DNA from 4 places in the Bacillus luti genome. Region 3 is predicted to be linked to each of the others. Evidence: riboswitches for the same ligand, from Rfam matches in the RefSeq annotation. Region 3 holds a riboswitch; each other region holds the start of a gene.
The links. A riboswitch is a leader RNA that binds a small molecule or an ion and turns the genes downstream of it on or off. The one in region 3 is predicted to bind thiamine pyrophosphate.

Region 1: linked by a shared signal. The riboswitch ahead of thiC (phosphomethylpyrimidine synthase ThiC) and the one ahead of tenA (thiaminase II) in region 3 are both predicted to bind thiamine pyrophosphate.
Region 2: linked by a shared signal. The riboswitch ahead of tenA (thiaminase II) and the one ahead of tenA (thiaminase II) in region 3 are both predicted to bind thiamine pyrophosphate.
Region 4: linked by a shared signal. The riboswitch ahead of thiT (energy-coupled thiamine transporter ThiT) and the one ahead of tenA (thiaminase II) in region 3 are both predicted to bind thiamine pyrophosphate.

What each region holds. Positions count from the first base shown of each region.
Region 1 is NZ_CP040336.1:196,751-200,937, forward strand. Features, by position in the region: gene EUC40_RS00945 (metal-binding protein) at 1-124, shown strand, start outside; gene EUC40_RS00950 (magnetosome magnetite crystal formation protein family) at 185-502, opposite strand; gene lldP (L-lactate permease) at 799-2,460, shown strand; TPP riboswitch at 2,532-2,647, shown strand; gene thiC (phosphomethylpyrimidine synthase ThiC) at 2,762-4,187, shown strand, end outside.
Region 2 is NZ_CP040336.1:4,376,589-4,380,775, reverse strand. Features, by position in the region: gene EUC40_RS22205 (SH3 domain-containing protein) at 1-923, opposite strand, end outside; TPP riboswitch at 1,193-1,304, shown strand; TPP riboswitch at 1,364-1,466, shown strand; gene tenA (thiaminase II) at 1,552-2,247, shown strand; gene EUC40_RS22195 (ABC transporter ATP-binding protein) at 2,216-2,965, shown strand; gene EUC40_RS22190 (ABC transporter permease) at 2,962-3,717, shown strand; gene EUC40_RS22185 (ABC transporter substrate-binding protein) at 3,714-4,187, shown strand, end outside.
Region 3 is NZ_CP040336.1:2,665,663-2,669,849, forward strand. Features, by position in the region: gene EUC40_RS13660 (hypothetical protein) at 1-19, shown strand, start outside; gene EUC40_RS13665 (ABC transporter permease) at 319-933, opposite strand; gene tenA (thiaminase II) at 1,218-1,907, opposite strand; TPP riboswitch at 2,034-2,139, opposite strand; gene ddlB (D-alanine--D-alanine ligase) at 2,213-3,127, opposite strand; gene pdxR (MocR-like pyridoxine biosynthesis transcription factor PdxR) at 3,132-4,187, opposite strand, start outside.
Region 4 is NZ_CP040336.1:565,664-569,850, reverse strand. Features, by position in the region: gene EUC40_RS02935 (FeoB-associated Cys-rich membrane protein) at 1-114, opposite strand, end outside; gene feoB (ferrous iron transport protein B) at 131-2,119, opposite strand; gene EUC40_RS02925 (FeoA family protein) at 2,116-2,343, opposite strand; TPP riboswitch at 2,538-2,640, shown strand; gene thiT (energy-coupled thiamine transporter ThiT) at 2,726-3,385, shown strand; gene EUC40_RS02915 (sensor histidine kinase) at 3,594-4,187, opposite strand, start outside.

The DNA.
Region 1 (4,187 bases), 2.5 Mb from region 3:
TGAGGTTGAACTTGTAACGTTCGTAATGGGAATTGTCGTAGCGAGTACGCTCCACATTATAGCGGATAAAGTGAATACGCGCCGAAAGAAAATGATGAGAAAAAAGAAGAAACGCAGAAGATAAAAAAGACACTTGCAAATTGCAAGTGTCTTTTTTTAATCAAACGTTTGTTTAAAAAGGAAATTATGCTTTCAGCACTTTAATACCTTTCACGATATTCCAAATGAAGTAGTATAAGCTAATGATGCCGCAAATACATAAGACAATCATTGCTCCGATTCCAAGTGTTACGTCTGGTTGATCCGATCCGATACCCATAATTCCTAAAATAGCTACGCCGATGAATGTAGCGATACTTGGAATAATGTGTGTCCATAGAGCACGTTTTGCATGTGGTTTTGTTTCAGCATCGCCTACAATCCAAACGATAATAGGGAATAAGATAGGGGCAAATAGTACACTAAAGTATGATAAAGCAGCTAATATTTTGTTTCCGTTCATATATATCACCTCATGAATAATGTCTGTTGTTATACTATTATTATGCAATAGTTTTGGCAAGCTTTCTATCGATGAACATTACAGGAACATGACGATTTTGTAAGATTTCCTGGAAAAAAGATAAAATTTTCAAAAAAATCTTTTTTGCTAGAAAATAATGTGCTAAAGTATAAATGGAAGTAATTGAAAACGTTTTCCTAAACGTTTTTTATTTTTAGGCTAAAAGGTATGATGACCTGATAGTCTATTGATGAGGTTATTCTATTTAAAAGGGGATTCTTTAGGGGGAGAGAACAATGAACACATGGACACAAGTTTATGATCCGTTCGGAAACATTTGGATTTCGGCGGCAGTCGCACTTATTCCGATTATCTTTTTTTTCTTAGCTTTAGCAGTTTTCCGCATGAAGGGGTATGTGGCAGGATTTATTACGGTTGTACTTACAATTTTAGTAGCGCTGTTCGCTTATAAGATGCCGTTCACGATGGCGATGGCAGCAACCGGATATGGTTTCTTATACGGATTATGGCCAATCGCTTGGATCATCATTATGTCGGTATTTTTATATAAAATTTCTGTGAAAACAGGTCAATTCGATGTGATTCGTGCATCTGTATTATCTATTACAAATGATCACCGTTTACTCGTTATTTTAATTGGATTTTCATTTGGAGCATTTTTAGAAGGAGCAGCAGGATTTGGGGCACCGGTAGCGATCACGGCGGCGCTTCTTGCAGGTCTTGGTTTAAATCCTCTATATGCAGCTGGTCTTTGTTTAATCGCAAATACTGCACCAGTAGCGTTTGGCGCAATGGGAATCCCAATTACAGTTGCCGGACAAGTAACGGGTATTGATCCACATAAGATCGGACAAATGGCTGGACATCAGTTACCGTTCTTATCATTATTTGTTCCGTTCTTTATCGTATTTTTAATGGATGGATTTAAAGGGGTAAAGCAAACGTGGCCTGCGCTGTTTGTAGCGGGTAGTTCATTTGCAATTACGCAGTTTATTACAGCGACATTCTTAGGACCAGAACTTCCGGATATTACATCGGCGCTTGTAAGTTTAGTAAGTTTGGCGCTGTTCTTAAAAGTATGGCAACCGAAAGAAATCTATCAATCAGGGCAAGCGAATAGTGAAGTAGCTGCAACAACGACAGCGGCATCGATGCCGAAATTAACGTTAGGAAAAGTCGTAAAGGCATGGTCTCCATTTATCGTATTAACAGTTATGGTAATTATTTGGAGTCAAAGTTTCTTTAAGGCGTTATTCGCTCCAGGTGGCACTTTAGAAAGTCTTGTATTTAAGTTTGAAATTCCAGGCTTGCACAATTTAGTAATGAAAGCAGAGCCAATTGTAAATAAACCGACGCCTTATGAGGCGATTTTGAAGCTTGATGTATTATCAGCAACTGGAACAGCGATTTTAATTGCTTGCATCATTTCCATGTTTATTTTGAAAATGAGTGCAAAAGATGCAGTAGTGACATTTAAAGAAACGTTAAATGAACTGAAAATGCCAATTCTATCAATCGGATTCGTATTAGGATTTGCATTTATCGCAAACTATTCTGGCCTATCTTCTACATTAGCGTTAGCGCTAGCTGGAACTGGCGGATTATTCCCGTTCTTCTCACCATTCCTAGGGTGGATTGGCGTATTCTTAACGGGATCTGATACGTCAGCGAACGCACTGTTCTCAAACTTACAAGCAATTACAGCACAGCAAGTCGGTGTATCTGAAGTGCTTCTCGTTGCAGCAAATACAACGGGTGGTGTAACAGGGAAAATGATTTCTCCGCAATCGATTGCAATTGCTTGTGCGGCAGTTGGACTTGCTGGAAAAGAATCAGATTTATTCCGATTTACAGTGAAGCATAGTTTGTTCTTCGTCATTATTGTTGGTATTATGACGTATGTGCAGGCATATTATTTAACGTGGATGATTCCATAAACAATAAAAGAAATAAACTTTGCATTTTTCAGATTATCGTGTATGATGGGAAAGTATTGAAAATTAAATCAGTGATAAACTAGGGGTGCCTAACGTATGCGTAGGCTGAGAGAGAAGCGCGTGATCTTCTTAACCCTTTGGACCTGATCTGGCTCGTACCAGCGTAGGGAAGTTAACGGCTTTACATAATGATGTCTTTTATGAGCCAGGTCCTTATTTTTTTATGGACCTGGCTCTTTTTATTTTGGCATGCGCTGGCCATATCTCGTCCTTGTCACGAACAGGGGAGGCAACAAAGGTTATGAAACAATCTGTTTCAGCTGAGCAAATTGAATTGAAGTCGAGTTTACCAGGGAGTAAGAAAGTATATGTGGATGGACCACGCGCAGGCATGAAAGTGCCGATGCGTGAGATTGAACAAAGCGAAACGAACGGCGTCCCGAATCCTCCAGTCCGTGTGTATGATACGAGCGGTCCTTATACGGATCCGGCGTATAAAGTGGAGCTGGAAAAGGGATTGCAGGCGCCGCGTCACTCTTGGATAGTAGAGCGCGGAGACGTAGAAGCATACGAAGGGCGCGAAGTAAAACCAGAGGATGACGGTGTGAAAGTGGCTTCGAAACATACACCTGTTTTTCCGCAAATGGATCGCCAGCCGCTTAGAGCGAAGCAAGGTGCAAATGTTACGCAAATGCATTATGCGCGTAATGGCATTATTACGTCTGAGATGGAATACGTTGCGATTCGTGAGGGAGTAGACCCTGAGTTTGTTCGTAAGGAAATTGCAGAAGGCCGTGCTATTTTACCCGCGAATATTAATCATCCGGAAGCAGAACCGATGATTATCGGGCGTAATTTCCACGTGAAGGTAAATGCAAATATCGGAAACTCTGCTGTATCTTCTTCTATTGCAGAAGAAGTAGAGAAGATGACGTGGGCAACGCGCTGGGGTGCAGATACGATTATGGATTTATCTACAGGTAAAAACATTCATACGACGCGTGAGTGGATTATTCGTAATGCGCCTGTACCAGTTGGAACTGTACCGATTTATCAAGCGCTTGAAAAGGTAAATGGAATTGCAGAAGATTTAACGTGGGAAGTGTATCGTGATACGTTAATTGAGCAAGCGGAGCAAGGCGTGGATTACTTTACGATTCATGCTGGTGTATTACTTCGTTACATTCCAATTACTGCAAAGCGTACGACAGGTATCGTTTCGCGTGGTGGTTCGATTATGGCGCAGTGGTGTTTATTCCACCATAAAGAAAACTTCCTATATACTCATTTTGAAGAGATTTGTGAAATTATGAAGCAGTACGATGTTTCGTTCTCTCTTGGAGATGGATTACGTCCAGGATCGATTGCAGATGCAAATGACGAAGCACAATTCTCTGAGCTTGAAACACTTGGTGAATTAACGAAAATTGCTTGGAAACATGATGTGCAAGTGATGATTGAAGGACCTGGACATGTACCAATGCATTTAATTAAAGAGAATATGGAAAAAGAACTTGATATTTGTCAGGGCGCGCCATTCTATACACTTGGACCGTTAACGACAGATATTGCACCAGGTTATGACCATATTACATCGGCAATTGGAGCTGCAATGATTGGTTGGTTCGGAACTGCAATGCTTTGTTATGTAACACCGAAAGAACATTTAGGATTGCCAAATAAAGATGATGTTCGAACGGGGGTTATTACGTACAAAATTGCAGCAC
Region 2 (4,187 bases), 1.7 Mb from region 3:
TAACTAGCCGAATAATAAGACTTCACAACTTTACCTGCAGCGGCAGCTTGAATGGATACGTTCCCTTGAGCTGCAATATCTATACCATAATGCATTTGTTCCCAGCGCATATCAAAGGTTGAGCTAACTCTTCCTTGAGCAGGGAATTTGAAAGCTGCTGGAATGGATGAAGGTTGAGCGGTTTTAGCTTGTGATTGCGGTTGGTTTTGTACTACATAGTGTTTTGCCACATATCCGTACCCTGTACCAAAACGAATTTTATACCAAGTTCCTACAGTTTCTACTACTTGCACTTGTGTACCATTTTGTAATGAACCAAGTAGAGAACTACTTGTACTAGCATTACTACGTACATTGAGTTTTGGTGTTGCAACTGTGTACTTCGTATTATTTTGAACTGTAATTCCTTTTACTAAAGGTTGTGAGCCATTAGATATGAATGCTTTTTGTACATAACCTGTTTGACCATTATGTAAAATCTTATACCATTCACCTTGTTCTTCTTGAATGGTAACGAACTTTCCATTCGGTAATACATCTAAAATTGAAGATTCTAGATTAGGTTCAGAGCGAACGTTTAATGCATTAGCATTGACGATGTATTGATTATTAGATTGAAGTTTGTTTTTTAGTAGAATAGTATCTTTTTGCACGTAACCTACTTTATTATTAACAGATACTTTATACCAATCATTCGTTTTTTCAAGTATGTTCACTTTCGTATTAAAGCGGATTTTATCAATAGATACGCTATTTATATTGTCTTCTTTATGTAAAGTTGCTTGATCCACTTTGACATATCCAGTTTTAACATTAGATAATTGTTCAGCATTTGCTTTTTGTACATTTGTTTCTCCCATAGAAGGTAGTAAAGAAGCAATTGCGACAGTAGTTGCTGTTAGAGCAGTAGCTTTCATATTCATATAATAGAGACCTCCTCTAGTTGTATAGTTGTAATTTTATTATAGTATAAAGATATAATATAGTGGGTTTATTCACATAAATGTAATATGAAATCAATATAAAAATAAATTTTTTGAGAATAATTATTTCTTTTTATCCAATTAATTAGGATATTGATTTTGAAAATAAAATATAAGTGTTGTATAGCTTTGTTATTTTGTTGACAATTAAGAAAATTAAAACAGTTGATGATGTCTTATGACGATGTTATACTGACAGTGATAATTTTATAGTTTGCTAGGAGAGCTGGTGTTGCCAGCTGAGAGTGGGCCGTAAGCCTTTGATCCTTTTCATTACCTGATCTAGATTATGCTAGCGTAGGGAAGCAATTCGGACAATAACTATGAGTCCCCGTTTCTTTGCGTATAGAAACGGGGCTTTTTGATTTAAAAATTTCATATTGAACCACTAGGGGTGCTTGATGTGCTGAGAGAGGAATAATCCTTAACCCTTACAGACCTGATCTAGGTAATACTAGCGAAGGGAAGTGGAACATCGAATAAATGTATAATTTTATTTGCTGTAACCACTTCTTATATAGAGAAGTGGTTTTTTATTTAAATACACATATTGAAAGGGGAAATAGTAATGAAATTTTGCGATAGATTATTAGAAACTGTGCAACCTGTTTGGGAGAAAAGTCATAATCATCCGTTTGTAGTAGGTATGGGGAATGGTACGTTAGAAAAAGATAAATTCCAATATTATATTATACAAGATTATTTGTATCTGCTAGATTATGCAAAGCTATATGCGATTGGTGTTGTAAAAGCAACGAATCCACAAATAATGGGAAAGTTTGCTGAACAAATTGATGGAATATTAAATGGAGAAATGACGATTCATAAACAATATGCAAAAAGACTGGGTATTTCTGTAGAAGAAATGGAATCTGCAAAACCATCAGCTAAAAATTTAGCTTATACAAACTATATGATGTCAGTATCTCAAAATGGAACACTGGCAGAATTAATAGCAGCACTTCTTCCGTGTATGTGGAGTTACTGGGAGATTGGAAAGCGTTTAAATGATATTCCTGGAGCGAGAGATCATGAGTTCTTTGGTGAGTGGATTCAAGGATATAGTTCTGAAGAATACGGTAATCTTTGTATTTGGTTAATAGATTTATTAAATGAAATGGCAGCTGGGAAGTCAGAGAAAGAACTAGACCGATTAGAGGAGATTTTCTTATATTCCAGTCGATTTGAATATTTATTCTGGGATATGTCCTATCGTAAGGAGATGTGGGGATTTGAGGAGCAAGAACATACTACAGTTTCATAATGTTTCTTTTCATTATGATGAGAAACCGATCATCAATGAATTAAATGCTTCTATACAAGAGAAAGAATTTGTAAGTATTATCGGACCAAGTGGTTGCGGGAAAAGCACTTTATTTCGCCTTATTACAGGCTTAGAAGAAGCAAGTGCTGGACAAATAGAGCTGACAGAAACAAAGAGTCACCCTGTAGGATATATGCCTCAAAAAGATATGCTTTTGCCGTGGAGAACAATTATTGAAAATGCTGCCCTGCCACTAGAGTGCCAAGGTGTACCAAAGAAAGAAGCGCAAGTGAAGGCAAAGGAACTGTTACATAAATTCGGTTTACAAGGATATGAGGAAAAATACCCGAAAGATTTATCTGGCGGTATGAGGCAGCGCGTATCTTTTATCCGAACTTTATTAACAGGCGGGGAAATATTATTACTAGATGAACCGTTTAGTGCATTAGATGCCTTAACGAAGGCATCATTGCAAGAATGGTTGTTTGAACAATGGAAAGAGTGGGAAAAAACAATTTTATTCATCACTCATGATGTTGAAGAAGCGCTATTCCTTTCGAATCGAATTTTAGTAGTGGAGGAGCAGCCGATAATGACATTGACTGAGCGGATTGTGCCACTTGATCATAATCGAACACGAAAGGATTTATATAAACCGGACGTGTTAGCGCTGAAAGAGGAGCTTCTTAGTATGTTACAAAGGCAGGTACTTGTATGATAAGCCGATTGAAAGAATTAGTTCCTGCCATTACTCTTTCAAGTATTTTACTCGTTATGTGGGAAATAGGAGCAAGAATTGTAGATGAGATGTACATTTTACCGTCACCGTCTGCAATTGTAATAAAGATATGGAAACTAAAAGACATATTATTTACGGTTCATTTACCGGCAACGTTATACGTCGTTTTAATAGGTGTTGTTATTTCTATCGTACTAGGTGTGGGACTCGCAATGTTAATGAATGCGAGTACATGGATGGAAAGAGCATTTTATCCATTATTAGTTGCCTCACAAACGATTCCGATTACTGCGCTTGCTCCGCTCTTCGTTTTATGGTTTGGATACACAATCTGGAGTAAAGTCGTTGTTACAGTTTTAATTACGTTTTTCCCGATTGCGGTCAATACGTACGATGGACTGCGTAGTACGAAAAAAGAATGGGAGGAGCTCTTAGTTACATATGGAGCAACGAAAAAAGATGTTTTTCTTAAGTTAAAGTTGCCGTCTGCTCTTCCTTATTTTTTCTCAGCTTTAAAAATTGCAGTTCCGCTTAGTGTCATTGGGGCAGCAATTGGAGAGTGGCTTGGTGCACAAGCTGGGCTTGGATATTTCAGTAAGAGAATGATGACGCAGTTAGACGGGGCTGGTGTATTCGCACCCATTGTATTGTTATCATTATTAGCTATTTTCTTCGTCATACTTATTTCCATATTAGAAAAGAAATTCATTAGTTGGAGGAAGCATTCATGAAATTATTAAAACGCATCTTTGTGTTCACATTATTAGTTGCAATGATTGCAGGATGTTCGAGTAATTCAGCATCCGATAAAAGTAAAAAAGAAAAAGAAATAACGGTCATGCTTGATTGGTATCCAAATGCGGTGCATAGCTTTATTTATGCAGCAATTGAAAAAGGATACTTTAAAGAAGAAGGAGTAAAGGTAAATATTAAATTCCCTTCTAATCCGACTGATCCATTAACGTTAGCGGCAGCAGGGAAAGTGACAGTTGGCCTGTATTATCAGCCAGATGTTGTTATGGCAAGAGCAAATGAACAAATTCCAGTGAAGTCAATTGGGGCTGTCGTACGTTCCCCATTAAATCATGTCGTATCGCTGAAATCAGCAGGTATTCAATCACCGAAAGATTTAGAAGGTAAAACAGTAGGTTACTCTGGAACGCCTTTAAGTGAAGCGTATTTAAAAACGATGATAAAAGAA
Region 3 (4,187 bases):
GATAAATGCTAGATTATAATAACTAAAAAGACTGTCTCTAAATGGGATGGTCTTTTCGTCCTTTGGATTCTCCGTCCATCCCGACAGATTAACGTTTTGATAAAAGGGCTACGATCATCGATTACGAGCGCATAGATACGTTATCCACACTTTACTCTTTTTTCAAAGAACTGTATAGGTATAGCGTAATATTGATTCTATTTTGAGAAATCCCCGGAAATGTCCCCTTTTTCTCGAAAAAAAGACCTGCATAAATGCAGGTCAAATATAAATTAGGGAATGTCCTTAGAAAAAATTACTGATGAAATTTCATATCACTTATGCTTTGGGAGACGGAAATCTTGCAGCTTCAAAATGCGTACTGTTTTCTACATTAGAAATAACTCCAGCTACGCTACTTTGTGCAAAAATCTCGACTAAATCCCCTGCATTCAACTGAATGATTGATGAAACAGCAACGACGTTGGCAAAGTTTATTGGACCAAAAAAGTCATTATCTATTGCAATTGCTGGATTTCCATTAACACGAATTTCTACCCGCGCTCTATAATTTACGTTTATGTTATTCGGGATAAAAGCAATCGTTCCAATAACAGAATAAACGCCTCTTGTCTTTGGAATAAAAATTGATGTAGTTGGATTATACTCATTCGCTAAATCAAATTGTTCATTTTGGAATAATACTTTAACAAAAGTATCGGCTGGAACATTTTGAATCCCCGTTTTTATAGCTCTAAAAGCAGATGCTCTTACAAGCTTGCCCTCTTTATCATCACAACAATCCACTTTCACATGAATCCAAGGGTTTTCCTCATGCTTTTTATCACATTTTTTATAATATCCATCATATTTGTTATAACACTTACTACTTTTATAACAATCATGATATTTCTTTTTGTAACCCTTACAATCTTCACCATAAGAATAGGACATACTAACATCTCCTTTCAAATTCATTACTATATATTATGTAAGATAGATTTAAAAAGTTTGGACGAGCTTTTACTATTTTTAATAGAATTAAAAAAGCCCCATCATTTTGCGGGGGAAGGAAACAATAAAATATATAAATGACACACTTTCATTTATATATTTTCAAATATTAATAACCGTAATTTCCTCATATAATTCTTACTTCCTTTCTTCATTTGTCTTGATCATCAAAAAACTATAAAAAAGGTATTGTCTATACCTATGTATAGCAATACCTCTATTCTTTATCCAATTACATCTTTCACGTCTGTATCCACTGGCCATTTCTCTAACGTATAAGCCATTTCCCAAAATGAATATTCATATTGACTACTGATAATGAAATGCTGTTTCATACGATTACGATCTGCCTCTGTTACTGTCTCCGCTATAGCATCTAACCGAGCGATCTGTTCCTCAACTAACGTACGGAACCAATCTGATCCATATGCAGAAATCCATTCTTGATAAATTGGTTCTTCTGGCGTGCTGGCTTTTAAACGTTCACCAATTTCGTAATACAACCAATAGCAAGGTAAAATTGCTGCGATAATATCCCCTAAATGCCCCTCATACGCAGCTCGATACATATGTGAAGTATACGCATATGCAGTTGGCGCAGGGATAAAATGATTTTTTTCTTCTTTTGTAATCCCTAGCTTTTTGGCAAAATTCTCATGTAAGGATAATTCCGCCTCATACGTATTTTGAGCATGGTGCGCCATACGGGCAGTCGTTTCTAATTCAAGAGCTTTTGCAGCTCCTAACGTTTGTACTCTAGCAAAATGACTCAAATAATATGAATCTTGAAGCACATAATAGCGAAAACTAGCTAAATCTAACGTTCCCTCTCCAAGTTTTTTTACAAAAGGATGATTAAAACTAGCTTCCCAAATTGAATCTACTTCTTTGCGTAATGATTGTGAAAAAGTCATTTAAATCCCTCCAGGTAATTTATAGAACACAAATATTTATCCCATTTATTAAAGCTGTAAAATAAAAAAACTTTCTTTACAGGCGTAAAGAAAGTGAAATAGACGATATTAATTTATGCATAAAATATCTTGTCTTCCCCACTTCCCTACGCTGGCATTAACCAGATCAGGTACTAAGAGTCTCAAAATTTCATTTGATCTCAGCCTATAACAGGCCCCCCTAGTGGATAAATATTTAGTTATCGTATTGTAATTATCATAGCATACTTCGTGGAACTATCAAAAGTTTTAATTGTACAATTATCTTAAAATCCTTCTTCTTTTCTAACTTTTAACGATGTTTCAATTATCATATCTAATAGTTTACTATAATTAATGCCCGCCGCATCTGCACTTTTTGGTAATAAACTTGATTGTGTCATCCCTGGTAATGTATTAACCTCCATTACATATGGAATTCCATCCTTCACCATCATATCAACCCTTGCATAAACACTACATTTTAATGCTTTATAGCAAGCCAGTGAAGCTTTATTTACACGTTCCTTAATTTCACCTGGAAGTTCAATAACTTCTTCAATTGTACTCGTATCATCATATTTTGCATTGTAATCAAAGAACTCCGCTGCATGTCGAATCGAGATGATAGGTAACTGTTTCCCATCAAAAATGGAACATGTAATCTCTTCGCCCTTTATATACTTCTCAATTACTACTTCTGAATCCCATTCAAATACAGTTTCCAGCATTGAAATTAATTCATTTTTATTATAGACGATTTTCACGCCAACACTCGAACCACCAGAGTTAGGTTTTACCACTAACGGAAACCCTAACTTCTCTAACTCTTCAAGGTTTAGATCCTCCATTTTTGTAAGTTCAATCCAATCTGGCGTTTCTATTCCTTCATAACGTAAAATCTTTTTTGAAAGATTTTTGTCCATACATATACCGCTAGATAACATATTGCTACCGCTATAAGGAATACCTAAACTCTCAAGCGTCCCTTGAACCGTACCATCTTCTCCGTATTTTCCGTGTAATGCGAGCAGCGCAAAATCAATGTCTTTCGCTTTTTCAATTAAATCCATTTTTTCATTTAACGTAATTGGAACGATTTCATACTTACTTTTATCTAAATGTGCAATCATTTCATTTCCAGTCATAATTGATACTTGTTTTTCAGAGGATACTCCTCCCATAATAACGCCAATTCTCATCTTCTCAACTCCAAGTTTCATTTTTTAATGTATCACCAATTATTTGAATCCCGCTAACTATTTCCTTTTCTTTCAAACGTGAAAATCCTAATCGGAAAGTGTTTGCTCCTCCTCCGTCAGAATAAAAAACATCTCCCGGAGAAAACGTAACTCCTTTCTCAAAACACTTTTGTAAAAGTGTTCGGGCATTAATATGCTCTTCTAGTTCTATAAATAAATGAAGTCCACCGTCTCCAGTCATTCTTTTAAACGGAATGTACTGATTGCATGCTCCAACAGCTAACTCATATTTTTTCTTATAAACAGATCTTGCCTTTTTTAAATATTTCTCAAAATATCCTTCATGTAAATATTGAAAAAGAACAGCTTGATCTAAAGTAGATGTGTGAATCGTTCTTGCCCTTTTTATACTTTCTAAATAATGAATCAGTTCTTTGTCTGCTATAATCCAACCTACACGTAACCCTGGAAAAAGTACCTTTGAAAAGCTACTAATATAAATGACGTTATTACCAGCTCCAGCAAAAGTTAATAATGGTGCTAAATGTGAACCTGAATAACGTAATTCTTCATTAAATCCATCTTCTATAATAGGAATCTTATATTTTGAAAATAATCTCATTAGTTCCGTTCTTTTCTCCGAACTCGTAACAATGCCAGTCGGATTATGATAAGAAGGAATTAAATACGCAAAATCAAAATCCATTTCACCTAAACTTTTTTCTACTTCATGTGTATCAATACCATCATCATTCATATCAATCCCATGAACTTCAAGTCCATGCAAGCGAAAAAGCTTCAGTGCAGCATGGTGAGTTGGATTCTCACAAATAACACGCCCTGATTTCTTTGATAAAGAAGAGAGTACAATATCTAATCCTTCTGTAAATCCATTTGTAATTAAAATATCTTTGTTCGAAATATCTACACCTTTCATTTCCATATAATGAAGTAGATAATTCATTAAAGGTCGATAACCTTTTGCATATCCGTAATTCAATACGATATCCCCTTCAATGGACATACGAGTAAGAAAAGCTCTTTTGAAATTTTCAACATC
Region 4 (4,187 bases), 2.1 Mb from region 3:
CTTATTTAAAGAACATGCTGCGCATTTTCCTTTTTTACTTCTCTTTACAAAATTAACTAACGTATATGCTGCATAACCAAAAATGATAGCTCCAATTATAATATTGACCATCACCACAATACATCTCCTTCTAGAATCCGAGTAAGGATCCAACTTGGTATATAATGAGCGTTAATACATAAGCAACTACGAGTGGATAAACGACTGAGAAAATCGTCCACTTCGCTGATCCTGTTTCACGTTTAATAACAGCCACCGTCGCTAAACACGGAACATATAATAAAATAAAGAACATAAATGCATAAGCTGATAATGCTGTATAATGTGCTCCCATTACATTTCCAAGCACATCTTCTTTAACCGCATAAATGATTGCCATTGTTGAAACAACAACTTCCTTCGCTAAAAATCCTGTTAAAAGGGATGCTGCAGCTTGCCATGTTCCAAAACCAAGTGGGGCAAACAGTGGTGCAATAAATCCACCAATCATTGCTAAATAACTGTCTCCCATATCAACACCAAATCCTGATGGACCTGCATAATTTAATAACCAAATGACAACCGATCCACCGAAGATGAATGTACCAGCTTTACGAACAAATCCTTTCCCTTTCTCCCATGTGCTCAGCCATAATGTTTTTGCTTGTGGTACACGGTAAGGTGGTAATTCAATTACGAAAATAGATTTTTCCGCTTTCAAAATCGTAAGAGACATAATTTTTGTAACGAGTAATGCCAGAACAATACCTGCAACATATAAAGAAAATACAACAGTCGCCTGACTATTAGGGAAGAATACTCCCGCAAATAATGCATATACAGGTAAACGTGCTGAACAAGACATAAATGGTGTTACTAAAACTGTAAGTAAACGCTCTTTCTCTTGTTCAATCGTTCTCGCCGCCATAATTCCTGGAACGTTACATCCAAAACCGATAATCATCGGAATAAAAGCTTTACCGTTTAAGCCAAAGAACTCCATAATCCTATCCATAACAACTGCAATTCGCGCCATATATCCTGAGTCTTCTAATAATGAAATGAAAAAGAATAGTGCAAAGATTTGTGGCACGAATACTAATACAGCACCAACACCAGCAATAATACCTTCTGTAACGAGTGCTTGAATAAAATCAGAAGCACCAACACTTGTAAGTCCAGCCGTTACCCAATCCGTAAGCTGCCCACCAAAAAATCCATCTAACATATCAGATAACGGTGTCCCAATCCACGTAAACGTAACCTGAAAAATAAAAAACATAACTGCTAAAAAGATTGGAAGTCCTAAAATTTTATGCGTAATTAACCTATCAATTTTTTCCGAAAAAGGAATTTTTCCTTCTTTCTCATGCTTCATAACATTTGTTTTTAACTTTTCAATATACGCTTCACGAGTCTTGTAAATATGCTCCTCTAACGTACAATCAAGTTTTTCTTCTAAGCGAGATCGAACGGCTACAAGTTCCTTATAAATTGGTAGTGCTTTCATTTCTTTTTCTACTACTTCGTTATTGCTTAAAAATTGAAGGGCTAGCCATCTTGGATGCTCATAATTCGCTGTCTCTAAAAGAGTAATTACTTCTCTAATCCCTTCATCCATTTGTAAACCATATGAAATAATGAATGAGTTTTTATCTTTTTTGTCATTTTCTTTAAGAGTCGTAAGTAATTCTTCACAGCCTTTTCCACTTCTTGCAACAACAGGAATGACTGTTACTCCTAGTAATTCTGATAACCGCTTTACATCAATGACAATTCCTCTTTGCTTCGCCACATCAACCATATTTAGACCAATTGAAACGGGCTTACCAAATTCAAGTAATTGCAACGTTAAATGCATATTTCGTTCAAACTGCGAAGAATCCACGATATTTAACATATGATTAAATTCTTCTGTTAGTAGAAAGTTTGTTACAACACCTTCATCACGTGAAACTGGATTTAAATCATAGACGCCTGGTAAATCAATTAATGTTCCTTGCTTATCTTTTAATTTACCAACCTTCTTTTCTACTGTTACACCGCTCCAGTTTCCTACATATTCATAAGAACCAGTAAGTGCATTAAATAATGATGTTTTCCCTGTATTCGGATTCCCTAGCAAAGCTACCTTATTCACGCTAATTCCACCTTTATCATTTTCGCGTCACAATGACGAATACTAATTAACTGTCCACGACACTCCAATGTACAAGGACCTTTGAACATCGCTTTCTGTTTCATGCGAAGTTCGCTTCCTTCAGAAAGACCGAAAGCAGCCAGTCTTCTCTTTAGTAACTGATCTAACGACTGAATACTTTTTACTAACACTTTCTCGCCAATTTTAATATCTACTAAGCTCATAACCTTCCCCCTCAGAAGAGAATGATAATTATTTTCAAAAGAATTATAGCACACTCTATTTCTCTTGTACTATATCTTTTTGCTTCATATTTATTAACATTTCAATACAATTCTATTTCAATAATTGTCATAACAGATTCGTTTGCCATTCTCATCCATTTCGCTTACAATAAACAATAGCAAATAAAGAATCTCGTTATCACAGGGGGAGCCATGCTGCTGAGAGGGAACACCTTCGTTCCGACCCTTCGAACCTGTTAGTTAATGCTAACGCAGGGATTGTGCAAACGTCCGAAATACATACCTCTTTTTTATTTACGTATTTCGTATCCTCCTATGATAATGTTCTTTTTTGTACAACTTGGATTTAGGGGGAGACAACATGCGTAACACCAATTTACAAGCGATGATCGAATCTGCTATTCTTGCAGCCTTCGCCATGATTATCGATATTTTACCATTATCACTTAAACTTCCAACAGGTGGTTCCATTTCATTTGCAATGATTCCTATTTTTATTATCGCATACCGCTGGGGCTTCAAAATGGCTTTCTTAGGAGGATTAATTTGGGGACTATTACAAATTGTCGTAGGAGATGCTTACATCTTAACACCTATTCAAGCATTCATTGAGTACTTCATTGCCTTTGCTTTTATTGGATTTGCTGGTTTATTCTATCGTCCAATTCAAAATGCTCTTCTTTCATCTAATGAAGACCAATCCAACTTAGGTAGCCGTAAAGATAAACCTGCATCAAAGCAAAACAAAAAAAAGAAAGCACTTGTTTACATGATCCTTGCAACATTTGTCGGTAGCTTTGCACGCTACTTCTGTCACTTTATCGCCGGTATTATTTTCTGGGGACAATATGCACCGAAAGGTCAATCTGCTGTGCTATATTCATTAATTGTAAACGGTAGTACAATGCTTGGTTCTTTCGCCTTATGCACAGTATTACTATTCCTTTTATTTAGAACTTCACCACGCTTATTCAAAAGCATCGGTGCTTCTCAAATAAATGCAAACAAAAAAAGCGCTTAATAAGCGCTTTTTTTTCATATCGTAATATCAATTAAAAATACAATAAATGCACAAAAGAAAATAAATACCATTATACTTAGCCAATTGCTATGCACGGTTCATCGACTCCTTACATAACCTCATATTCTAACCAGATTATATCGCTTAAAAATAAAGATTAGGTAAAGATAATATGAAAATAAATTAAAAAAAGCGTAGCATGCATCATCTACGCTTTTTTCTGTAAATAGAAGTAAAATAACACACCATCTTCTGTATTTTCTGCCCCATATTCAGCATCGTGCAGTTCTAAAATATTTTTTGAAATCGCAAGACCAAGCCCTGTTCCCCCCTGTGAACGCTGGCGAGCTGCATCCACGCGATAAAAACGATCCCAAATTTTATCTAACTGCTCTTCTTCAATGTGAGTACCTTTATTTTCAATACATACTTTTATACGACCTTTTTCATCTATTGTAGAAACAATAATATCTTCCTTATTTGGTGTATAACGTATCGCATTCGTAATGAAGTTCACAATGACTTGTTCAATCCGGCCTTGATTTGCCATCACTTCAAATGGACCTATATTTTTATGAACACGAAGTTCTTTTTTCTCTATTTCCACAGAAAGATGTTCACATATGTCTTCAATTACTGTATCAATATAAAATAAATCCTTTTTCATTTTATACGTGCCTGACTCAAATTTAGCTAACTCAAGCATATCCAATATTAACGTATCCATTTTGTCTACTTCTCGTTCCATCGCTTGAAAATAGTATTCTTTTTTATGTTCAGCTACCCCATCTTTTAAAATGGA